2 regions of the Delftia sp. K82 genome follow, and region 1 is predicted to be linked to the other one. Evidence: predicted binding sites of a transcription regulator. Region 1 holds the regulator's gene; the other holds the start of a gene.
The links. Region 1 encodes NrdR, which represses ribonucleotide reductase genes. Its sites were predicted from a motif close to CACNANATNTNGTG; they were not measured.
Positions count from the first base shown of each region.

Region 2: KDK82_RS21290 (ribonucleoside-diphosphate reductase subunit alpha) is a predicted target of NrdR. The motif match lies at 3,241-3,254, and genes of this name have one in related genera.

Region 1 is NZ_MYFL01000001.1:951,927-964,026, forward strand. Features, by position in the region: gene KDK82_RS04170 (acetamidase/formamidase family protein) at 1-1,538, opposite strand, end outside; gene KDK82_RS04175 (acetamidase/formamidase family protein) at 1,699-3,174, shown strand; gene KDK82_RS04180 (alpha/beta fold hydrolase) at 3,211-4,020, opposite strand; gene KDK82_RS04185 (O-acetylhomoserine aminocarboxypropyltransferase) at 4,043-5,341, opposite strand; gene KDK82_RS04190 (CBS domain-containing protein) at 5,448-5,900, shown strand; gene KDK82_RS04195 (helix-turn-helix domain-containing protein) at 6,047-6,619, opposite strand; gene aroC (chorismate synthase) at 6,744-7,841, shown strand; gene nrdR (transcriptional regulator NrdR) at 7,907-8,362, opposite strand; gene glyA (serine hydroxymethyltransferase) at 8,385-9,632, opposite strand; ZMP/ZTP riboswitch at 9,667-9,842, opposite strand; gene KDK82_RS04215 (lytic transglycosylase domain-containing protein) at 9,980-10,891, opposite strand; gene KDK82_RS04220 (DUF748 domain-containing protein) at 11,660-12,100, shown strand, end outside.
Region 2 is NZ_MYFL01000003.1:987,141-999,240, forward strand. Features, by position in the region: gene KDK82_RS21290 (ribonucleoside-diphosphate reductase subunit alpha) at 194-3,115, opposite strand; gene ampD (1,6-anhydro-N-acetylmuramyl-L-alanine amidase AmpD) at 3,645-4,280, opposite strand; gene KDK82_RS21300 (sigma-54 dependent transcriptional regulator) at 4,267-5,814, opposite strand; gene KDK82_RS21305 (PAS domain-containing sensor histidine kinase) at 5,814-7,577, opposite strand; gene KDK82_RS21310 (PP0621 family protein) at 7,580-7,849, opposite strand; gene KDK82_RS21315 (inner membrane protein YpjD) at 7,846-8,661, opposite strand; gene KDK82_RS21320 (diguanylate cyclase) at 8,745-9,671, opposite strand; gene KDK82_RS21325 (response regulator) at 9,664-12,100, opposite strand, start outside.

The DNA of each region.
Region 1 (12,100 bases):
TGGGCGGGGCTGCAGCTGGGGCGTGGCTGCACATCGAGGATGCGTATCTCCAGCAGGTCGCCGGGTTCGGCCTCATGCACATAGACGGGGCCGGTGCAGATGTGCACGCCGAAGCCCTCGCCCGCGCCGCGGCCGTAGATCGAGGCGTCCATCGGCCCCGCGCCGCGCCGGTCCACGGCCTTCTGGGCTGCGGTCCAGTGGAACACGCTTTCGGCGCCCGGATCGCCCTCGATCATGCGTTCCCAGTCGTCCGAGGCATGCTGGGTCAGCGTCTCCATGGTCACCACGTCACCCGAGCGCACCGAAAGCACGGGCTTGAGTGAACGGCTCAGGTAGCCCCAGTGCACGGTCTTGTCGGAGACCGGCAGGTAGTAATGCTGGGGCGACGCACCGCCATTGTCTGCGTGCGCCGAGCGCTTGGGCACAAGGGCCAGCGCCTGGGCGTAGCGTGCATGGTCGCGCAGCAGGGCCTGGAACGGGCTGTGTGCCAGGCGCGCTGCGGCCGGTTCTGCACCCTGCGCAGCGCTCTCGGCGGGCGAGGGGCGGCCGCGCTGGCCGGGCGGCGCATCCTGCACGCGCGCCGGACTGGCGCGATAGGCCTTGGGGGACAGACCATAGCGGGCCGTGAAGGCTCGGCTGAAGTTGGCGGCATCGCCAAAGCCCCAGCGAAAGCACAGCTCGGCAATGGAGAAATGCTGCAGCGAGCGGTTGCTCAGGTCCATGCGGCAGCGCTCCAGCCGTCGTTCGCGCAGGTAGGTGCTGAAGCTGGTGGCCGCCCCCTTGAACAGCTTTTGCAGATAGCGCGTGGACAGCCCCTCGGCGTCGGCGATGGCATCGATGGACAGCTCGGCATCGCCCAGCCGGGTTTCGATGGCGCGGCAGATGCGGCGCAGATGGCCAAGCTGCACGGCGCTGGGCGGCTCTGTCGTCTCGGCCTGTTCCTGGTCGGGGTTGCCGGCGCGCGGTGTCAGGCAGGTGACCAGCATGTCGGTGAGCGTGGCCTCCACCGACAGCAGATCGTCCTGTGCCAGTGTGTCGATCTGCTCTGCCAGTGAGGCCGCCATCGCCATGCACATGGCCCCCACGCCGCCTGTCCCGCCGATGTGCCTGGCCTCGGGCGGGCACGAGCGCAGCAGGCGCAGCAGAAAGCTCGAGGACTCCAGCCGCGCAAGCAGCAGGCGGCCGTCGCCGGGCAACTGCAACTGCCAGTCCCGGTCTGACTCCAGCAGCAAGGCCGAGCCGGCCTTGAGCGGGAACGCGGCGTCCTCAATCACCGCATTGGCGCTGCCTTGCAGCAAGGCGCACAGCAGCAGTCCCGGGCCGCGCAGCCGCTTGGCCACGGCCTGCAACGTCAGCGGCGAGGTGGCCAGCGTGATGAACACCGATCCCAGTGGCGAGCTGCGCAGCGCCAGGTGGGTGGCCGGTGGCGTGGGCGCTTCGCCATGGATGTCTGCCCTGGACAGCGCCTCATTGAGCGCAGCCTGCCGCAAGGCATCGGGAAATGCGTGGGTGGAAAAGCGTCTTGGATCGTCGTGCATCAGGGGCGAACTATGAACTGCCGCGTACTGCCTGTCCAAGTCCGGCGCACCGGATGGCAGCCGCGACAAGTTTTTGTGCGCGCAGGAACAACCGGCCTGGACATGCTCGCCTGGACACTGGCGCTGCCGGCACCGATCCACAACAGCAGGAGTATTTTCGATGACCATCCCCTACCAAGAACATATCTGCGGCCCGGGCTGCCAGCACGGTGCTTCGCCAGCCGACGAGAAGCTGATCCGCGAGGAATTCCAGGTTGCACGCCGCTCCTTCCTGCGCGACGCCATGGTGGTCGGTGGCGGCGCGGTCTCGGCCGGCGCCATCAGCGGTGCGATGGCACCGTCCCGGGCCTTTGCCCAGGGCGCGCCTGGCGCCCGGGCCGGCCAGGGCATGGCCAGCCACTACTACATTCCCGCCTCTGCCAGCACCGTGCTCTGGGGCTACTTCAGCAGATCGGCCAAGCCGGTGGTCGAAGTCGAATCGGGTGACTACGTGACCGTGGAGACGCTGACCCACCACGCCAATGACGATGCCGAACGCATGGTCCGGGGCGACCCTGGCGCCGAGAGCGTGTTCCACTGGGACAGCCAGCGCAAGAACGTCGATCGCCGGGGCGCCGGTCCCATGGATGCCAAGAATGGCGCAGGCGGAGGCCAGGGCGTGCACATCTGCACGGGGCCGGTACGCATCAAGGGCGCCCAGCCCGGCGATGTGCTGGAAGTGCGCATCATTGATGTGGTGCCACGCCCCTCGGGCAACCCGCAGTTCAAGGGCCGGACCTTCGGCAGCAATGCGGCGGCGAACTGGGGCTTTCACTATGGCGACACGCTCACCGAGCCCCGAAAGCGCGAGGTGGTCACCATCTACGAGGTGGATGCGACCGGCGAGCGCAACTGGGCCCGCGCCGTCTACAACTACCGCTGGACGCCGCAGACCGACCCCTTCGGCGTGGTCCACCCGACCATCGACTATCCGGGCGTGCCCGTGGACCACCGCACGATCAGCAAGAACGAAAACGTGCTGCGCAATATCCGCGTTCCCGTGCGCCCGCACTTCGGCACCATCGGCGTGGCGCCGGCCGAGGTGGAGATGGCCAGCTCCATTCCGCCCAACCACACGGGCGGCAACATCGACAACTGGCGCATCGGCAAGGGGGCGACCATGTATTTCCCCGTGGCCGTGCCAGGGGCCAACTTCACCGTGGGCGATCCGCATGCCTCGCAGGGGGACTCCGAGCTGTGCGGCACGGCCATCGAGTGCTCGCTGACCGGCACCTTCCAGCTGGTCCTGCACAAGAAGGCGGACCTGCCTGGAACGCCGCTGGCCGAACTGGCCTATCCGCTGCTCGAAACCCAGGACGAATGGCTGCTGCACGGCTTCAGCTACGCCAACTACCTGGCGGAGCTGGGGCCTGATGCGCAAAACCAGATCTTCAAGAAGTCTTCCGTGGACCTGGCGCTGCGCGACGCCTATCACAAGATGCGCCACTTCCTCATGACCACCCAGGGATTGGGAGAGGACGAGGCCATCTCGCTGATGTCGATTGCCGTGGACTTCGGCATCACCCAGGTGGTGGATGGCAACTGGGGCGTGCACGCGCTCGTGAAAAAGAGCATCTTCCCCGCGCGCGGCGCGTGAGTGCGTCCGGGCCCTGCGGGCAGGACCCGGCCGGGCTCAGCGCACCAGGAAATCCCGGATGGCGAACAGCGTCTGGTCGGGCGCCTCGGTCATCTGGTTGTGGCCGCTGGGCAGGTGCACGATGCTGACCTGGCGCTGCGCGCCCCGGGCCGCCTCGATCAGGCCCTTGGCGGCCTTGGGCGGCGTCATCTGGTCCTGCTCGCCCAGGGCGAACAGGACCGGACATTGCAGCGCCGCCATGGCCGCCTCGCCGCCCGCGTAGCTGTCGCAGGCCTTGAAGCCGGTGTGCAGCAGGTTGGTGCGGTCATTGCTGGCCAGCACGCGCCGGCCCAGCGCCATGCCGGCGCCGAATACCCAGCTGCCTGCGCCGCTGGGTGGCGCCAGCGTGGCGCGCGAGAACACGTTCACCATGCGGATGGCCTGCTCTGGCGTGCTCAGTGCGGAGTCCAGCAGTGCGGGCGAGACCTTCATCGGATAGGCCGTGCCCACCAGCACCAGGTGGCTGACGCGCGCGCCCAGCCGGGCGGCCGCTTCCATGGCGATCAGGCTGCCCCAGCTGTGGCCTACCAGCGCGGCCTTCCCGATGCCTGCCGCATCCATGAGCTGGCCGATGAAATCCGCCGCTGCCTCCACGCTGGCGGGCGCGTCACCCGCGCTGCGGCAGTGGCCGGGCAGGTCTATGGCCAGCACGTTCCAGCCGTGGTTGGCCAGGTAGCGGCTTTGCAGGGCCCAGACGCTGTGGTCGCACAGCACGCCGTGGATGAGGATGGCCGTGGGCTGGGCGGGGTTGAAGGCCTTGCCGCCGGTATAGGCGTAGATAGCGTGGCCCTGAACATCGATCTTCATTGTTGGTGTCTCCCTTGTCGGCTCACGCTGCCTTTTCAGCGGCCTTGAGGGCGCGCTTGAGGTCATCGATCAGGTCGTCGGCATCCTCCAGTCCGATGGACAGGCGTATCGTGCCCTGGCCGATGCCGGCCTGGGCCAGTGCTTCGTCGCTCATGCGGAAATGCGTGGTGCTGGCCGGATGGATCACCAGGCTGCGGCAGTCGCCCACGTTGGCCAGGTGGCTGAAGACCTTGAGCGTCTCGATGAACTTGCGCCCCTGGTTGCGGTTGCCCTTGATGTCGAAACTGAACACCGAGCCCGCGCCGCGCGGCAGCAGCTTCTTTGCCAGTTGGTGCGAGGGATGGGTCTCCAGCAGCGGGTGGCCCACGCGGCCCACCAGCGGATGGCTGGCCAGGAATTGCACCACCTTCTCGGTATTGCGGATGTGGCGCTCCATGCGCAGCGGCAGCGTCTCTATGCCCTGCAGGATCAGCCAGGCCGTATGCGGGCTCATGCAGGCGCCGAAGTCGCGCAGGCCTTCGCGGCGGGCGCGCAGCAGGAAGGCGCCGGTGCTGCTTTCCTCGCTGAACACCATGTTGTGGAAACCGTCGTAGGGCTCGGTCAGCTCCGGGAAGCGCCCCGACTTTTCCCAGTCGAAGCTGCCGCCATCCACCACGATGCCGCCGACCACGGTGCCGTGGCCCGACAGGAATTTGGTGGCCGAGTGGTAGACGATGTCCGCGCCATGCTCCAGCGGCTTCATCAGCCAGGGCGAGGTCAGCGTGGAGTCCACCAGCAGCGGCACGCCGGCCTCATGTGCGATGGCGCTGATGGTGGGAATGTCCAGCACGTCCAGGCCCGGGTTGCCCACGGTCTCGCCGAAGAACAGCTTGGTGTTGGGGCGCACCGCGGCGCGCCAGCCGTCGATGTCGCCGGGCTTGACGAAGGTGGTTTCTATGCCGAAGCGCGCCAGCGTGTAGTGCAGCAGGTTCTGCGAGCCGCCGTACAGCGCTGTGCTGGCCACGATATGGCTGCCCGCGCCCATGAGCGTGGCCACCGACAGGTGCAGCGCCGCCTGCCCACTGGCCACGGCGATGGCGCCTACGCCGCCTTCCAGGGCCGAGACGCGCTGCTCCAGCACGGCGTTCGTGGGATTGGAGATGCGGCTGTAGACGTGCCCTGGGCGCTCCAGGTTGAACAGCGAGGCCGCATGGTCGCTGGACTCGAACACGAACGAGGTCGTGAGGTGGATGGGCGTCGCGCGCGCTCCGGTGGCGGGGTCGGGCTGTGCGCCCGCGTGCAGCGCCAGGGTGTCAAAGCCGGGGTCCGAGTAGCCGGGCATTCCTGTCTCCATGGTTGTCAAGGCAAGCGGGCATTGTGGGCTATATTTCCTGTCAGACACGGGCTTGCCGCAACCACGGCGACACAGACAAATTTGGAGATACGGCATGAAAGTAAGTGACATCCTGCGCGTCAAGGGCAACACCCTCTACACGGTGTCGCCGGACGAAAGCCTGGCCAGCGCGGTGCAGGTGATGTCGGAGCGCGATATCGGCTCCCTCGTGGTCATGGAGCATGGCGACGTGGTCGGCATGCTGACCTTCCGCGAAGTGATCCAGGGCTTCGTCAAGCACGGCGGGGTGGGTGAGACGCTGGTGCGCTCGGCCATGGACGACGCTCCCATGACCTGCACCATGGAAACCGACATGGACGAGGTGCGCCGCATGATGCTGGACCGCCACGCACGCTACATGCCGGTGATGGACAAGCGCATGCTGATGGGCGTGATCAGCCTGTACGACGTGGCCAAGGCCGTGGTGGACAGCCAGAACTTCGAGAACCGCATGCTCAAGGCCTACATCCGCGACTGGCCCGAGGGCGAGCGCCAGGGCGCGGACTGATCATCGGGGCGATATCGACCTTTCGATCGTTTCACCTTGGGTAGCAAGGCCTCCGAACGCAAAATGCGGCGGAGGCCTTTGTCTTTGTGCGCAGGGCGCAAAGCAGACAGTCGCGTGAACAGCGAATGGATGGGCAGCAGGACCTGTCAGTGCACGCGGCGGCGTTTGGGCTTGAGCAAGGCGCTGGGCGGCACGTCATAGGCCTGTCTGAAGACACGGCTGAAGTGCGAGAAGCTGGTGAAGCCGCAAGCCAGTGCCACATCGGTCACGCGCCGCGCATTGTCTGCCCGAAGCAGCAGGTGCGCCTGGGCCAGCCGTTCGTTCCAGAGCCAGCGGCTCGGGGTCAGCCCTTCGGTGGCAAACAGCCGCGCCAGGCTGCGCAGCGACATGCCCATGTCCCGAGCCACCTGCAAGGGCTTGAGCTCGGGGTCGTCGAGCCGGGCCCGCATGTACTGCTTGGCCTGGGCAAGCCTATTGCGGGTTCTGAAATCGCCAGGGCTGGACGATGTCAGCAGTACATTCAGCAGCGAGGGGCGAAGGTCCTGCTCCTCGTCCTTGGGCTGAAGGCCAGGCGATGCCGGTGGAGTGCTGCCCGCATGGTCGCCGTGATCCTGGATTTGCGTTGAGTCGTAAGAGGCCTGCATTTCACGAACCTCCCGCAGTTTGCGGCTGGTGCCAGCGTGGTGATTCGCAGGCGGTTGAAAAAGGATGGATTGCAATTTTAACTATGAATATTTGCAATCCGATAGCTATTTTTATTCTCGCTGGGCGATGGCTGCCTGCGCAATGCACCGCCGCCGCGGGCACGGCGCTTGCGGGCTACCCGGGCATAATCGTCGGCCTATGAGCGGCAACACCTTCGGCACCCTATTCACTGTCACCAACTTCGGCGAATCGCATGGCCCGGCCATAGGCTGCGTCATCGACGGCTGTCCGCCCGGCATGGCGCTGAACGAAGCGGATATCCAGCAAGAACTGGATCGCCGCCGCCCCGGCACCAGCAAGTTCGTGACCCAGCGCAACGAGCCCGATGCGGTGGAAATCCTCTCGGGCGTCTACGAAGGCCGCACCACGGGCACGCCGATCGCGCTGCTGATCCGCAATACCGACCAGCGCAGCAAGGACTACTCCAACATTGCGCAGAGCTTTCGTCCCGGCCATGCCGACTACGCCTACTTCCAGAAATACGGCATCCGTGATCCGCGCGGCGGCGGCCGTTCCTCGGCACGGCTGACGGCCCCTACGGTGGCCGCTGGTGCCGTGGCCAGGAAGTGGCTCAAGGAAAAGTTCGGCACCGAGTTCCGCGCCTGCATGACCCAGGTGGGCGAGCTGTCGCTGCCCTTCGAGAGCTGGGAGCATGTGCGCAACAACCCCTTCTTTGCGCCGGTGGCCGATGTGTCCCAATACGAGGAATACATGGATGCGCTGCGCAAGTCGGGCGACTCCTGCGGCGCTGCGCTGCGTGTGCAGGCCAGCGGCATGCCGGTGGGCCTGGGCCAGCCGCTGTATGACCGCCTGGATGCCGATATCGCCTACGCCATGATGGGCCTGAACGCGGTCAAGGCCGTGGAGATCGGTGCGGGTTTCGACAGTGTGGTCCAGCGCGGCACCACGCACGGCGACTCGCTGAGTCCCGAAGGCTTTCGCAGCAACAACGCCGGTGGCATCGTCGGCGGCATCAGCACGGGCCAGGACCTGGAAGTGCGCATAGGCATCAAGCCCACCAGTTCCATCATCACGCCGCGCGAATCCATCGACGTGCAGGGCCAGAGCACCGAGGTCATCACCAAGGGCCGCCACGACCCCTGCGTCGGCATCCGCGCAGCGCCCATCGCCGAGGCGCTGCTGGCCCTGGTGGTGATGGACCATGCGCTGCGCCACCGTGCCCAGTGCGGTGACGTGGATTCGGGCCTGGCTCCCATCCCTGCCGCCGCGCCCTGAAACACTGCCAGGCCACCAAAGAAAAAGCCGCCCAAGGGCGGCTTTCTTGCGTCCTGCCGGCCTGATCAGCCGGGATTGCGCACCTCATCCATGACGTTCTTGAAATCGTCCACATCCTCGAAGCTGCGGTAGACGCTGGCGTAGCGGATGTAGCCGACCTTGTCGAGCAGCTTGAGCTCGCGCATCACCATCTCGCCCAGGCGGCTGGAGAGCACTTCGCGCTCGCCCAGGTTGCGCAGCCGCTCCTCGATGCGCTCGATGGCGGCATCGATCTGCTCTGTGCTCACGGGGCGCTTGCGCAGCGCGATCTTGAACGAGCCCAGCAGCTTGGCGCGCTCGTACTCGATGCGCCGCCCGTCCTTCTTGACGATGGCGGGAAAGCTGACCTCGGGCCGCTCATAGGTCGTAAAGCGCTTGTCGCAGCCGCCGCACTGGCGGCGGCGGCGGATGAAGCCCCCATCCTCGGCCTCGCGGGTCTCCACGACCTGGGTGTCCGGATGGCTGCAGAACGGGCACTTCATGGCAGGCCTCTATGCGTGCAACTCAGGCGCCGTAGACCGGGAAGCGGGCCGTCAGCTCGGCCACCTGGGCGCGCACGCGGGCCAGGTTGGCTTCGTCGCTGGGGTTCTCCAGCACGTCGGCCAGCAGGTTGGCTGTCAGGCGGGCTTCCTCTTCCTTGAAGCCGCGCGTGGTCATGGCGGGCGTGCCCACGCGGATGCCGCTGGTCACCATCGGCTTTTCGGGATCGTTGGGGATGGAGTTCTTGTTGATCGTCATGTGGGCGGCACCCAGCGCGGCTTCGGCCGCCTTGCCGGTGATGCCCTTGGCGCGCAGGTCCACCAGCATGACGTGGCTTTCCGTGCGGCCGGAGACGATGCGCAGACCGCGTGCTGTCAGCGTTTCCGCGACAACCTTGGCGTTCTTCACGACCTGTTCCTGGTAGGTCTTGAACTCGGGCGACAGCGCTTCCTTGAAGGCCACGGCCTTGCCGGCAATGACATGCATCAGCGGGCCGCCTTGCAGGCCGGGGAAGATGGCGCTGTTGATGGCCTTCTCGTGCTCGGCCTTCATCAGGATCACGCCGCCGCGCGGGCCGCGCAGGCTCTTGTGCGTGGTGGTGGTGACCACGTCGGCGTGGGGCACGGGGTTGGGGTACACGCCTGCGGCGATCAGGCCGGCATAGTGGGCCATGTCCACCCAGAAGATGGCGCCGACTTCCCGGGCGATCTTGGCGAAGCGCTCGAAGTCGATGGCCAGGGCGTAGGCCGATGCGCCGGCCACGATGATGCGGGGCTTGTGCTCGCGCGCCAGCGCTTCCATCTTGTCGTAGTCGATGGCTTCTTCGGCATTCAGGCCGTAGGAGACCACGTTGAACCACTTGCCCGACATGTTCAGCGGCATGCCGTGCGTCAGGTGGCCGCCTTCGGCCAGGCTCATGCCCATGATGGTGTCGCCGGGCTTGGCAAAGGCCATCAGCACTGCCTGGTTGGCCTGGGAGCCGGAGTTGGGCTGCACGTTGGCGGCTTCGGCGCCGAACAGCTTCTTGACGCGGTCGATGGCGAGTTGCTCGACCACATCGACGTTCTCGCAGCCGCCGTAGTAGCGCTTGCCCGGATAGCCTTCGGCGTACTTGTTGGTGAGCTGGGAGCCCTGGGCTTCCATGACGGCAGGCGAGCAATAGTTCTCGCTGGCGATCAGCTCGATATGTTCTTGTTGACGCAGGTTCTCGGCCTGGATGGCGGCAAAGACTTCGGCGTCGACCTTCTCGACGGTATTGGTGCGTTGAAACATGGCAGTCCTGTGAACTTGAAATTCCCTTGAGGCCAAGGGCTGCCCAGGCGAACGGCGGAACACTCCAGATCCCGCGTGCGCATGGAGGCTGGGCGGTACGCTCCCCGGTGGTTCACAGAAGGTGGTCCTTCTCGGGCCTTCTGCTGGTTTCCACGTCAGCGGCAGCGGTGCGTGAAGCGGCTGCGCCTATCGCCAGTTGCGTACCCCGCTAGTGTAGCTGAGCCGGTGGCGCCGAAGACCTGGCAGGGGCGTTGCAGAAGGCGTTTGCGTGGGCCAACTGCAGTTGGATCGGGCATGAAAAAAGCTGGCCTTGGCCAGCTGTGCACTCACTATGCCGGGAAGTCAGGCTAAAGCGCCGGCTCCTGGGACTGAAGGGCCACCTGCTCGGAGCGGGCAGAGGTGTTGCTCGAGCTGACCGGCACGGCTGCAGGCGCAGCCGATGCTGCCGGGCCCGAGGCCTCGGCCACGGGGGTGGCCGGCTTGGTGGAGGCAATCTGTACGGCCTGCCGGGGCTGATCTACCTTGGCGGTCATCAAAGGCACGGCACGCAGGCCGGCAGCCATGCGCAGGCGCTGGTGCTCGGCCAGCACCTTGGCGGCGTAGCCACCATCGGTGGGCAGGTTGGCCGCGCCCACGTAGTAGCGCAGGCCTCCTTCGATGGAGCCGGCGCGCTCGATGCATTCCTTGAGCACGCGCACGCCCACGCGCAGATTGCTGACCGGGTCGAAGGCAGCATTCTGGCCACCGAAGTTCTCATACTTGTCGGTATGCACCGTGGTCATCACCTGCATCAGGCCCTGCGCGCCGACAGCGCTTTGCGCAAACGGGTTGAAGCTGGACTCGATGGCCATGATGGCCAGGATCAGCGTCGGGTCCAGGCGGTTGACCTTGCCCAGGTCGTAGGCCTCGCTGACCAGTGCCGCGATGGGCTCGGGCGCCACGCGGTACTTCTTGCTGAGCCAGAAGGCCACGGCCGCCTGCTCCTTGGGCAGGTTCTTGGGGTTGGTCGCCGTCGCCCGATCGCTGGCAGCGAGTTCGACGGGAACACCCAGCTCGGCCATCTGGCGAGCGGTCAGCCAGGAGCGCAGCTGGCTCTCTCCGGCATCGCGCAGGTCAGGGCGGGCGAACAAAGTGATGGCCATGAAGGCCACAGCCAAGCCCAGAAGGGCGAAGCTGTTGTGGATGATGGCAAGAAAACCGTTGGCCACATCGATGGCGAACGTTCGCGCGGCGGCGAAAAATTTTCCTGACGCTGGCATAGCTTTTTCCTTTCTAGGGGCACCAACCCGAAACGGCCTTCGCCGAAGCGAAGGCCGGTGAGGCTGACACCCTGGATTGGGTGCTGCGGATCCGGGAGGCTGGCGCTTGGTGCGCCATTGCGTTGTATGCCTGCGGGATCTGCTCAGTCGTGAGGCAGCAGAAACAAAAAACGCTCTATTCGAGCGCTGGCGGATTCTAGGAGTTCACCAAATACACGGTCAACACTATGAAATCAACTTTTTAGATCAATAAATAATAACAAACCATGGATGCAAACACAGTTTTGAGGTGTTGAAGAGCGGGTGGCGTGCTACCGATGTACACCGCTTCCGCCGTTTTCAGAGTGCGTCATGAAATTGCAATGAAATGCAAAAGCACTGGCAGGCCGACCCCGCGTCCTTCTATATTTGAGGCGACTGCTCCTGCAGTCGTCTCGCCAAAGTGGAAGACAGGTAAAAGTGGTGTTCGATAGTTCGGATACCGTGGTTCAAGTCTTCTTCCGCGGCCTTCCTGGAAGCAATCTCTTGCTTCCAAGCAGCAAGGACCATCCTCTCCTTGACTGCGGAAAACGGTCGGGACTTGTGCCCGCCGTAAAGCCCGGAAGCCGGTTCACGGCTTCCGGGCTTTGTCGTTCAAGGATGGCCGCAACGTCAAGAAATGTGCCGTGATGCGGACCCAGCCGTTGCTGCCGCCCCAATTTCTGGTGCAATGCAGCCGTTGCCCTGTCCTGTGTCCCAGGGTGGGGCTGTACTAGTTACCAGAGCCCCATGCAATCTCTCTTCAAGCACCGCTGGCTGCGCAGGCTGGCCATCGCCCTTGTGGCGTTCCTTTTGCTGTGGCTGCTGCTGTGGGCGCTGGTGCCCGTTGTGGCCAAGAGTCAACTGGAAAAGCAGGCATCGGCCAAGCTGGGCCGTCAGGTCCGTGTGGGTGCAGTGGAGTTCCGGCCCTGGTCGCTGGAGCTGACCCTGCGGGACCTGAGCATTGCCAGGAGCCAGGCGGAAGGCGCGGCGCCGGAGTCCGTGCCGTCTTCATCTTCGTCCCCCCAGCTTCAGATCGACCGTATCTATGTCAATGCCAGTATCCAGTCGCTGTTTCGGCTGGCGCCGGTGCTGGATGCCATCGAGGTCGATGCGCCGGTGCTGCGCCTGACCCAGCAGAGCCTGGGGCATTTCGATGTGGACGATGTGCTGGCCAGGCTGGCCGAACCC
Region 2 (12,100 bases), on a different contig from region 1:
GGCATGCCCTGGGGCATATGTTCAGTTCATTCGGTGCGAAAGAGTCCTCTCTTTCTGCTCCGGTCAATGTAGGACCATGGGTGGCCTGGCGTGTTGAGCAGGCCCAAGGTCCATGGCGAAGATCCTGCGCATGGCGCTGGCTGGCGGGCAGGGCGCGGGGCCTGCGCCGTGGCGAGGCCCCGCGCTGCGCGGCTCACTGGCAGGCTTCGCAGCCGGGATCGTCGATGGCGCAGAACTTGATGTCCGTCGCCGGTGCCTGGGCGCGTGCGGCGGCTGCCGCGGCTTCCAGGGCGCTGGAGGTGTTCACGGCGGCAGGCTGTGCGGCGGCGGCCGAGGGCACGGCGTTGAGCACGCGGCTTTGCACCGTGGACTTCTCGATGTTGGTGGCGCTGGTGGTGCGCAGGTAGTAGGTGGTCTTCAGACCGCGCAGCCAGGCCAGCTTGTAGGTGTCGTCCAGCTTCTTGCCCGATGCACCGGCCATGTAGATGTTCAGGCTCTGGGCCTGGTCGATCCACTTCTGGCGGCGCGCAGCGGCCTCGACCAGCCAGGTGGGCTCGACCTCGAAGGCGGTGGCGTACAGGCTCTTGACGTCCTGGGGCACGCGGTCGATGGGGCGCAGCGAGCCGTCGAAGTGCTTGAGGTCCATGACCATCACGTCGTCCCACAGGCCCAGGCGCTTCAGGTCACGCACCAGGTACTGGTTGATGACGGTGAACTCGCCGGACAGGTTGGACTTGACCGACAGGTTGCCGAACGAGGGCTCGATGGAGGCATCGACGCCGACGATGTTGGAGATGGTCGCCGTGGGCGCGATGGCCACGCAGTTGGAGTTGCGCATGCCGTGCTGGCCGATCTTGGCGCGCAGGGCATCCCAGTCCAGGCGCGAGGAGCGGTCCACTTCCACATAGCCGCCGCGTGCCTTCTCCAGCAGGTTCAGCGTGTCCAGCGGCAGGATGCCCTGGTCCCACAGCGAGCCCTTGTAGCTGGAGTACTGGCCGCGTTCCTTGGCCAGCTCGGTGGAGGCCCAGTAGGCGTAGTAGCAGATGGCTTCCATCGACTGGTCGGCGAACTCGACGGCCGCGTCGCTGGCGTAGGCGATGCGCATTTCATAGAGCGCATCCTGGAAGCCCATCAGGCCCAGGCCCACCGGGCGGTGGCGCAGGTTGGAGTCCTTGGCCTTCTGCACGGCGTAGTAGTTGATGTCGATCACGTTGTCCAGCATGCGCATGGCCGTGGTGATGGTCTTGCGCAGCTTGCCGTGGTCGATGGCGCCATCGACGATGTGGCGCGCCAGGTTGACCGAGCCCAGGTTGCAGACGGCGGTCTCGGTGTCGCTGGTGTTCAGCGTGATCTCGGTGCACAGGTTGGACGAGTGCACCACGCCGGCGTGCTGCTGGGGCGAGCGCACGTTGCAGGGGTCCTTGAAGGTGACCCAGGGGTGGCCGGTCTCGAACAGCATGGACAGCATCTTGCGCCACAGGTCCATGGCCGGGATGCGCTTGAACAGCTTGAGTTCGCCGTTGTCGGCCTTGGTTTCGTAGGCCTTGTAGGCGTGCTCGAAGGCGGCGCCGAAGAGGTCGTGCAGGTCGCCGACATCGGAGGGCGAGAACAGGGTCCAGTGGCCCTTTTCCATGACGCGCTTCATGAACAGGTCGGGAATCCAGTTCGCCGTGTTCATGTCGTGCGTGCGGCGGCGGTCGTCGCCGGTGTTCTTGCGCAGTTCGAGGAATTCCTCGATGTCCAGGTGCCAGGTCTCCAGGTAGGTGCAGACGGCGCCCTTGCGCTTGCCGCCCTGGTTCACGGCCACGGCCGTGTCGTTGACCACCTTGAGGAAGGGCACCACGCCCTGCGACTCGCCGTTCGTGCCCTTGATGCGCGAACCCAGGGCGCGCACGCGCGTCCAGTCGTTGCCCAGGCCGCCGGCGAACTTGGACAGCAGGGCGTTTTCCTTGATGGACTCATAGATGCCGTCCAGATCGTCGGGCACCGTGGTCAGGTAGCAGGAAGACAGCTGCGAGCGCAGCGTGCCGCTGTTGAACAGCGTGGGCGTGCTGCTCATGAAGTCGAAGGACGACAGCAGCTCGTAGAACTCGATGGCGCGTGCATTGCGGTCCTCTTCCTGCAGCGCCAGGCCCATGGCCACGCGCATGAAGAAGGACTGGGGCAGCTCGATGCGCGTCTTGCGCACGTGCAGGAAGTAGCGGTCGTACAGGGTCTGCAGGCCCAGGTAGTCGAACTGCTCGTCGCGCTCGGCCTTGATGGCGGCAGCCAGGCGGGGCAGGTCGTAGTTCAGCAGCTCGGGGTTGAGCAGCTCGTTGTCCACGCCCTTGCGGATGAAGCCGGGGAAGTACTCTGCGTAGGCCGCCTGGATGTCGGCCGGATGCACGTCACGGCCCATGACCTCGCGCACGATCGTGTGCAGCAGCAGGCGGGCGGTGACGTAGGTGTAGTCGGGGTCTTTCTCGATCAGCGTGCGAGCGGCCAGGATGGAGGCCTTGAAGACTTCTTCGATCGGCACGCCGTCGTACAGGTTGCGCAGCGTCTCGGCGACGATGGGGGCGGCCTGGATATCGGCGTTGAGGTTGCGGCAGGACGCCTCGATCAGCGCCAGCAGGCGGGCCTGGTCCAGCGGCACGCGCTGGCCGTTGTCGGTCACATGCAGCACGGGCGCCGGTGCGGCGGCGGCAGCCGCTGCGGCCTCGGCGGCCTTCTTTTGCTCGGCACGTTCCTGGTTGCGGCGGTCACGGTACAGCACGTAGGCGCGTGCCACGTCGTGGTGGCCGCCGCGCATCAGGCCCAGTTCGACCTGGTCCTGCACATCTTCAATATGGAAGGTGCCGCCGCCGGGACGCGAGCGCAGCAGTGCGCGAACCACGGCCTGGGTCAGCTCGTCCACGGTCTCGCGCACGCTGGCGGAGGCCGCGCCCTGGGCACCGCGCACGGCCAGGAAGGCCTTGGTCAGCGCGACGGCGATCTTTTGTGGCGTGAAGGGCACCACATCGCCGCTGCGGCGGATGATCTGGTAGCCGTCCTGCACGGACAGGTGATGGGCGGAGGAAGGATTGGCAGCATCACCGTGCGCAGCGGGAGCCAAAGAATTCAGTGCTTCTTGCATGAGTTTCCTCAACGGGTGTTTGTGGATAGAACGGACGCGGACCTGCACTTGGGGCAGGCTTGCTGGGAGATGGAATCGGGGTCGGATGTACACACCGTTTTCACAGGGTGTGCACAGCTTGTGAACACTAGATATGGTGTCCAGCGTGCTTCTGGGCACTACCTGTAGTGTATCGCCGTCTCATGTACACGGGGTACTCACAGCCGGAAAACCGCTGTTTGCGCTGCGCCAAACGGGTGCGCAACCTACAAGCCAATAGCAGCAAAGGCCCGCTGCGCCGTGGCTTGCGGGCGATGGTCCGCCGCAAGCCGCTGCAGCCTTGGCCCTGCGCCGGTCGGACCGCTGAAAGCCCCATGGACAGTGGGGCTGCGACACATGCGTGAATTTGTAAAAAATGATCAGGCAGCCGCTGCGTGCGCCGGGCGCGCCACATCGGTTGCTTTCTGGATTGACAGACCCTTTGTCCTCTGCCTGTGGACAAGCGGGGTTTTGCGCAAGATCTGGCGGTGCCTGCGATGAGGGTGTGCGCTTACGTGGAGGGCTGGCCCGAGCCCGGCGGCAGCTGCCAGTTGGCCGTGGCAGGGTGATGGGCCAGCAGCCCGCGCAGCCGGTGCCAGTCGAAGCCTGCGCCCGGATCGTATTTGCGGCCCGGCGCGATGTGCTCATGGCCTGCGAGATGGGCCACGGGGTAGCGCGCCGCGATGGCGTTGCACAGGGCATCGAGCGCCGCGTACTGGGCCGGCTCGAACCGCAGGCCCTCCAGGCCTTCGAGTTCTATGCCGATGGAGTCGTCGTTGCAGCGGTCGCGGCCCCGCCAGCAGGAAGCGCCTGCATGCCAGGCGCGCGCATCGCAGTCCACAAACTGCCAGACCTCGCCCTGGCGCGTGATGAAGAAATGCGCCGACACCTCCAGGCCGCGTATCCCCTGGTAGTAAGGGTGGGCGTCCCAGTCGAGCTGGTTGGTGAACAGTTGCTGGACCGCACCCGTGCCGTACTCGCCGGGGGGCAGGCTGATGGAGTGCACGACGACCAGATCGACCAGCGCCTGGGCCGGGCGCTCGCCAAAGTTGGGCGAGGGCAGGTGGCGGGCCTGCTGCAGCCAGCCGCCTTGCCAGGTCCAGGCCGGGGCCTGGGTGGCTTGCGCCTGCGGATCAGGACTCGCCATGGCCGCCTCCGTCCGCCTCGGCGCTGGCATCGCCGGGCAGGGCGATGTTCAGCCGGTCGATGCGGTAGCGGATCTGGCGCAGGCTCAGGCCCAGGCGCGCGGCGGTGGCCGTGCGGTTGAAGCCGTTTTCCTGCAGCGCCTGCACCAGGATGCCGCGCTCGCGCTCGTCCAGCCAAGCCTGCAGGTCACGGGGCAGGTCGGCATCGGCTGGCTCTGGCGATAGCGGGCCGCCTGGCGGCACGGGGCGCGAAGGCGAGAGCGAAGGAGAGGGCGAGGCGGATGCAGGCGGTACGGGCGGGGCTGGCGGCGTGCCGCAGGGCAGCTGCATCTCGGGATCTATGCGCAGCGGTCCGTCCTCGCCCAGCGTGATGGCGCGGTGCAGCAGGTTCTCCAGTTCACGCACATTGCCGGGCAGGGGCAGGCGGGCGATCTGCTGCACTGAAAGCTCGTCGATCTCGGGCATGGGCAGGCCGGATTCCTGCGACAGCCGTGCCAGCAGGGCGCGGCACAGGGCGGGCAGGTCTTCGCGGCGTTCGCGCAGCGGGGGCAGCAGTACCTCGATGACATTGAGGCGGTAGTACAGGTCCTGCCGGAAGCGCCCCTGCTGCACATCGGCAGCCAGGTCGCGGTGGGTGGCGCTGACGATGCGTACATCGGCCGCTTCCTCCTGTGCGGAGCCCAGGGGGCGCACGCGGCGCTCCTGGATGGCGCGCAGCAGCTTGGCCTGCATGGCCAGGGGCAGGTCGCCGATCTCGTCCAGAAACAAGGTGCCGCCGCGCGCAGCCTGGAAGTAGCCGTCGCGGTCCTGGGTGGCGCCGGTATAGGAGCCCTTGCGCGCGCCGAAGAACTCGGCCTCCAGCAGGTTTTCGGGAATGGCGCCGCAGTTCACGGCCACCATGGGGCCATGGGCGCGCTGGCTGCAGGCATGCAGCGCGCGGGCCACCAGCTCCTTGCCCGTGCCCGACTCGCCATGCACCAGCACCGGCGCCATGCCGCGCGCCACCTTGGCAATGCGCTGCTTGACGGCCTGCATGGCGGGCGACTCGCCGACCATGGCGTCCAGTGCGCCGCTGCCGTTGAGCACCGGGCTGGCGGCGGGAGCGGCCGAAGGGCTGCGCGCCGGCATCACGCCCGGGGCCGGCACACCGCCCACGCCCTGGGCGGCCGAGGCCACGACCAGGCGGAACTGCTTGAGGTCCACGGGCTTGGTCAGGTAGTCGAAGGCGCCTGAGCGCAGGGCCTCGACGGCGTTCTCGGCGGAGCCGTAGGCCGTCATGACCACGCAGCGCTCGCGCCGCTGCTGGCTGCGCAGGTCCTGCAGCAGCTCCATGCCCATGCCGTCGGGCAGGCGCATGTCGGTGATGACCACGTCGAAGCGCTGGGTCTGCAGTTGCTCGCGCGCCTCGCCCACGCTGGCGGCGGTTTCCACGCGGTAGCCTTCGCGCAGAAGGGTCAGTTCATAGAGGGTGCGCAGATCCGGCTCGTCGTCTACGACAAGGATCGATGCGGCAGCGGGCAGGGAGTTCAAAGGCATCACACCACAATCTGATCAAACAGGGAGGCCGGCAGGGCCGAGGCCGGGCCGGCACGGAACACGATGCTGAAGGCATTGCCCTCGACAGGGCCGTGCGGCGTGGGCCGCGACAGCCGCTGGTAGCTGATGCTGGCATCGTAGCGCTGGCACAGCTCGCGGCAGATATACAGGCCCAGGCCGCTGGAGCGGCTTTCCGAAGAGAAGAAAGGCTCGAACAGATGGCGTTGCACCGTGGGCTCCAGCGCGGCGCCGTCGCTCCAGACCTGTAGCCAGATCTGGCCGCCGGCCGGCGCGCCGGTCAGCACCTGCAGCGTGTGTGGCTCGTGGGCGTTGCTGCGGTAGCGCCGGGCGTTGTCCAGCAGGTTCACCAGGATGCGGCGCAGATGCTCGCCATCGAACACCACGGTCTTGTCCCTGGCGTCCAGCAGGAGCTGGATGCTGTGCGCGGGCTGGCCCTGGGCCTGCCATTCCTGGCAAACCTGGGCCACATGCTGGTCCAGGGCCAGCAGACCGGCATGCGCCTCGCCAATGTGCTGCTGGGCCCGGGCGATGTTGAGTACGTCCTCGACGATGCGTGCCAGGCGCTCGGCATTCTGGCCCACGATGCGGCACAGCTGCTGCTGGGCCGGATCCTGCGCCAGATCCTCGGCCAGCAGGGCATTGGCCTGGGTGATGGCGGCCAGCGGATTGCGGATCTCGTGGGCCACGGCGGCCGACATGCGGCCCATGGAGGCCAGCTTCTCCGTGCGCAGCCGCGCCTCCATCTCGCGCAGATCATGCAGAAAGACCACGCACAGCTGCTGCAGCAGTGCGGGCTCGGTCGCGTCGGCGGCGTCGGATGGGGTGGCGACCTCGGTCAGCCAGGTGCGCAGGTGCAGGCCCGTCATGCCTTCCTGGCCGATGGACTGCAGATGGATGGCGGCCGAGATGGGCAGGTTCTGGGCAAAGCTCTGGGCCACGGCGTCCTGCAGCCGCTGCCAGCCGGAATGCTCCTTGAGGGCGAAGGGCAGGGCATGCGCGTCGGCCAGCCCCAGCAGGTGCAGCGCGGCCGGGTTGGCCTGCTGCACGCGGAACTGGGGATCGACCACCAGCACGCCTTCGCCCAGGTGGCGGATCACCAGGGCATTGACCTGTTCCTGCGTCTGGGCCTTGCGGCTGCTGTGCTGGGCCAGGTGGCGCTCGCGCCGCACGCGGCGTGCCAGTTCGTGCGTCAGATAGGCCACCGCGAAATAGCCTGCGCAGGCAAAGCTGGCCTGGTAGTAGGCCTGGGTGCTTTCTATGCGGCCAGCCACGTCCTGCCATGCCACCCAGCCCAGGGTCAGCAGCGTGACGCTGGCCGTGGTGGCCAGGGCCAGCGTCAGATTGCCCAGCACGGCCGAGATCAGGATGGGAATGGCCAGCAGGGCCGAGTAGTTCAGCGGCCCGGTCTGCAGCATCTGCAGCAGGCAGATGACCGCGATGTCCACGCCGATCACGGGCAGCCAGTGCACGCCGGCGCGGGGCGATGGCGGCTGGGCGCGTGCCGTCAGCCGCAGCAGCAGCGTCAGCCCCAGGTAGCCCAGGCAGACCAGCCAGACCAGGGAATTGCCGCCGGGCTGCACGCTGAGCAGCGCCAGCTGCAGCAGCAAAAGCGCAGTGGCGATGAGCACGCGGCCGGTCAGGAAGCCCTGCCATAGCCGGACAAAGGGGGCGTTGGCGTCGTGCGGCGACTGCGCCGCGGCCTCGTCGATGGTGGGTGGCTGGGGGGGGGCCGCGTCCTGCATGCTCAGCGCCGTTGCGCCAGGGTGCGGTGCTCTGCGCTGCAGTAGCTGCGGCCGGCTGCCTCGATGGCCTCGCTGCGCGGCAGGTGCAGGCCGCAGTGCGCGCACTCGACCATGTCCTGTGGAGCCGCCAGCGGCGCATTGGCCGGGTTGGCCGGGTTGGCCGGGTTGCGTGGCGCAGCGGCGTGGCGCCGCTCGCGGGCCTCGGCACGGCGCTGGCTGCGCCAGATGCCGACAGCCACGATGATGACGATCAGGACCAGCAGGTACTTCATGTGGTGCGCTCCAGCAGCACTTCCATGACGAAGCGCGATCCCGCATAGGCCAGCAGCAGCAGCAGGGCGCCTGCATAGAGCATGCGCACGGCGCTGCGGCCACGCCAGCCAAAGCGCGCACGGCCGATCAGCAGCACGGCAAAGGTCAGCCACGACAGCAGCGAGAACACAGACTTGTGGTTCCAGACCCAGGCCTTGCCGTAGAGCTGCTCGCCGAACAGCCAGCCTGCGGCCAGCGTGGCCGTGAGCAGCACAAAGCCTGCGGACACGAAGCGGAAGGTCAGGCGCTCCAGCGTGAGAAGCGGCAGGCCGCTGTCATGGCCACCGCCGCCCAGCCGCATGTGCTGCTCGGCGCGTGTCATCAGCGAGGCGTGGACCACGGCGGCCGCGAACAGTCCGTAGGAGGCAATGCCCAGTGCCAGGTGCAGCGGCAGCCAGGGCGAGGCGTTGACATGCAGGGGCGTTCCCGGAAACAGCGCGGCCATGAGCACGGCGGCCGTGCCCAGCGCGGACAGCGCCAGCTGCGCGCGCATCTTTGGGAACAGCTGCTGCTCGACGCCATAGACGGTGAGCACCAGCCAGGCCGTCATGGACAGGGCCGGTGCGAAGCCGAAATGAGGCTGCTCCCCGAGCAGGCCCCAGGCCAGGGCCAGGGCGTGGAGCACCCAGGCCAGGCGCAGTGCAATGCGGGCGCCGGCCTGGCTGATGCGTCGGGCGCCGGCGGCTGGCACGGCATAGGCCACGGCTGCGGCAAGCGCCAGCATCCAGCCCAGGGGCGATACGTTGGCGGAAATCAGGGGGACGGAGAGCATCTTTCAATGATAGCTGTGGCTTTCCCGCCGCCGGTTGTGCAGGCTCAGAATCCGGGTGCCATGCCGTGGTTCGGCGCGCATTTTCAGGGCTCCACGGCTGCCTCGATGCGATTGCGCCCCTGGGCCTTGGCCTGGTAGAGCAGGCCGTCCGCCTTCTGCAGCCAGGTTTCCAAAGGCGCGGCAGACGGCTGCCGCACGGTGAGTACGCCGCAGCTGACGGTGAGCTGCGGCGCCGTGGGAGAGGCGGCGTGGGCGATGGACAGGCGCAGCACTTCCTGGCGGAAATGTTCGGCCATGGCCGGGGCGTCGCTTTCGCCGGGGAGGATGAGCGCGAATTCCTCGCCGCCAAAGCGCGCGGCCAGGTCGTAGGGCCGGCGCGCATGGCGCTGCAGCGCGGCAGCCACGGCCTTGAGCGCCTCGTCCCCCTGCAGATGGCCATAGCAGTCGTTGTATTGCTTGAAGTGGTCTATATCAATGAGAGCCAGGCCCACGGGCTCGCCGGTGCGCAGGCTGCGGCGGTAGGCGCGCTCCAGCACGTCGTCGAAGTGGCGCCGGTTGGCCAGGCCGGTCAGCCCGTCCACCATGGCCAGGCGTTCCAGGGCCTGGCGCTGCAGGGCCAGCCGTATCTGGTTGCGTACGCGCACCTCGACCACGGCGGGGCGTATGGGCTTGGAGACATAGTCGGCCGCGCCCAGGCGCAGGCCGTATTCCTCGGCCTCGGCATTGCTCTGTCCGGTGATGAAGATGACGGCGATATGGGCGGTGCGCTCCTGCGCGCGCAGCGCACCCAGCACCTCGTAGCCGTTCATGCCGGGCATGGCCAGGTCCAGAAGGATCAGCTGCAGGCGGTGGGCTTCGCGGTGGGCGATCACCAGGGCGCCAGGGCCGTCCTTGGCCAGCAGCACTCGGTAGTGGGGGCTCAGCAGCTCGGCCAGCATGCTGCGGTTCAGCCGCTCGTCGTCCACGATGAGGACCGTGGGCAGCTCCGACCCGGTCAGGGCGTCAAGCATCTGCAGCTCCCTGTAGGGCCATCCGGTTCGCGGCCATGCTCCGCGCCAGCTGATCGAGCGCCTGCAGCGCCGCCTCGGTTTCCAGGGACTCGGTGCAGCGCTGGATGCGCTGCAGCACGGACGCATGGCGCCCGCTGACCAGGGGCCGCAGCCGTTCCAGTTCGGCCACGGCGGCATAGTCGCTGTCGGCAATCTGCAGCCGCAGCCGAGCCAGCGTGGATGAGACTTCCTCTGCGGTCATCGGCTGCCGCTGCGGCGGCGGCGCAGCGCTGGACACCGTGACCAGGGGTGGCAAGGCCGCCTGCCTGGACCGCACGGCGATTTCCGCCAGCAGGCCCTGCAGCCCATCGGCCAGCGCCTGCACCAGGGATGGCAGATCACCGCTGGGCCGGGCATTCCCGCCATTGCCGTCGCCTGACATGCAGGCATGCGCGCCGGTCTCGGCCATGGCCGACCATTGCTCCAGCAGGTTCGCGCCCAGGTAGCCCAGGCTGCCCTTGAAGGTATGCGCCAACGACGCCACGGTTGCCCAGTTGCCGCTGCGCGCGGCGCGGCGCAGCTGTTGCGGCGCATCGGCAAAGTCCTGGGCAAAGCCTTCGATCGCATGCAGCATGCGCGGCGATTGGCTGGCAAGGCGTTGCCGCAGCTGCACAGGATCCCAGGCCGGGGCAGGGGTTGGCGGCGTGGGCTTGAAGGGCGGGGCCGGCGCAGGCGCTGCCGTTGTCGGGGGGGCTGCGCGCAGGCAGCGCTGCAGCGTCTCGTACAGCAGCACATCGTCAACGGGTTTGGTCAGATGGGCATTCATGCCTGCGGCCTCGATCCGGGCGCGCTCCTCGACATAGGCCTGTGCAGTCAGCGCGATCACCGGAAGATGCCGCAGCGCGCTGCGCGTGCGCAGGGCGCGCGTGGCACTGAGGCCGTCCATGCCGGGCATGTGCACGTCCATGAGCACGGCATCGAAAGGCTGGCTGTCGAGCAGCTGCAGCGCCTGCAGACCGTCTTGCGCAGTCTGTACTGATATGCCTGCCTGCTCCAGCAGTTCGGTGGCCACCTCGCGGTTGAGCACGTTGTCATCCACCACCAGCACCCTGCGCCCAGGCAGGCCCGGGTAGCGCTGCTGTGGCGACGGGCCGGCCGCCGGGTCTTCAGGCTGGGTCGATTCGGGGTCCCGCAGCGCCTCACGGATGCAGGACCTCAGTGCCGATGCGGTCAGGGGCTTGATCAGCAGGCCCCGCAGGCCCCGAAGGCCAAACTGCGCGGCACGCAGCTGCACTTCGTCGCGCCCGAAGGCCGTGACCATGAGCGCAGCCGGGGTCTTGACCAGGTCCTGTCGCTCGCGCATGCGGCGTGCCAGCTCCAGTCCGTCCATGCCGGGCATGCGCCAGTCCAGCAGGGCCAGGCCATAGGGGGATTCCTGGCGTGCGGCCTCTTGAAGCATTCCCAGCGCCTGCATGCCGTCCGCCGCTGTATCGCAGCGCATGCCCAGTTTGCGCACCATGGTGGCCAGCGCCTCGCGCGCGCTGGCGTTGTCATCTACGATGAGAACGCCGGTGCTGCCCAGGTTGTCGTGGCCGTCCAGCAGCGCATCCGTGGCAAGCCGGACCTTGGCCGTGAAGCGGAAGTCGCTGCCCTGGCCGGGCTGGCTGCACACGCCGATCTCGCCGCCCATGAGCTGCACCAGCCTGTGGCAGATGGCCAGGCCCAGGCCGGTGCCGCCGTGGCGGCGCGTGGTCTGGATGTCGGCCTGGGTGAAGGGCTGGAACAGCCGCTCGGCCCGCGATGCATCCAGGCCTATGCCGGTGTCGCGCACGCTCACGCACAGGTGGTGCAGGGGCGCTGCCGTGGTGTCCGCATCGGCATCCGCAGGCGCGTCCACCGGTGGCGGCTCCAGATGCAGGGAGATCACCACCTCGCCATGCTCGGTGAACTTGATGGCGTTGCCGACCAGGTTGGTCAGCACCTGGCCCAGGCGCATTGGGTCGCCGCGCAAACGGGGCGGCAGGTGCGGGTCCAGCGCATAGACCACTTCCAACCCCTTTTCCTCTGCGCGCAGCGCCGTGGAGGCCGTCACGGTCTCCAGCACATCGTCAAGGGCGAAGTCCACTTCCTCCAGCGCCAGCATGCCCGCCTCTATCTTGGAGAAATCGAGGATGTCGTTGATCACGGCCAGCAGGGCGCTGGCCGAGCGCTCCACCTTCTCCAGGTAGCCGCGCTGGCGCGATGTCAGCGCGGTCTGCTGCACCAGGCGCGTCATGCCGATGACGGTATTCATGGGTGTGCGGATTTCGTGGCTCATGATGGCCAGGAAATCCGATTTGGCGCGTTCGGCCGCTTCGGCGGCTTCCTTGGCCTGCCGCAGCGCCTGCTCGGCCTCGCGCTCGCGGGTGATGTCCAGCATGATGCCGTCCCAGACCATGCCCTCCTGACAG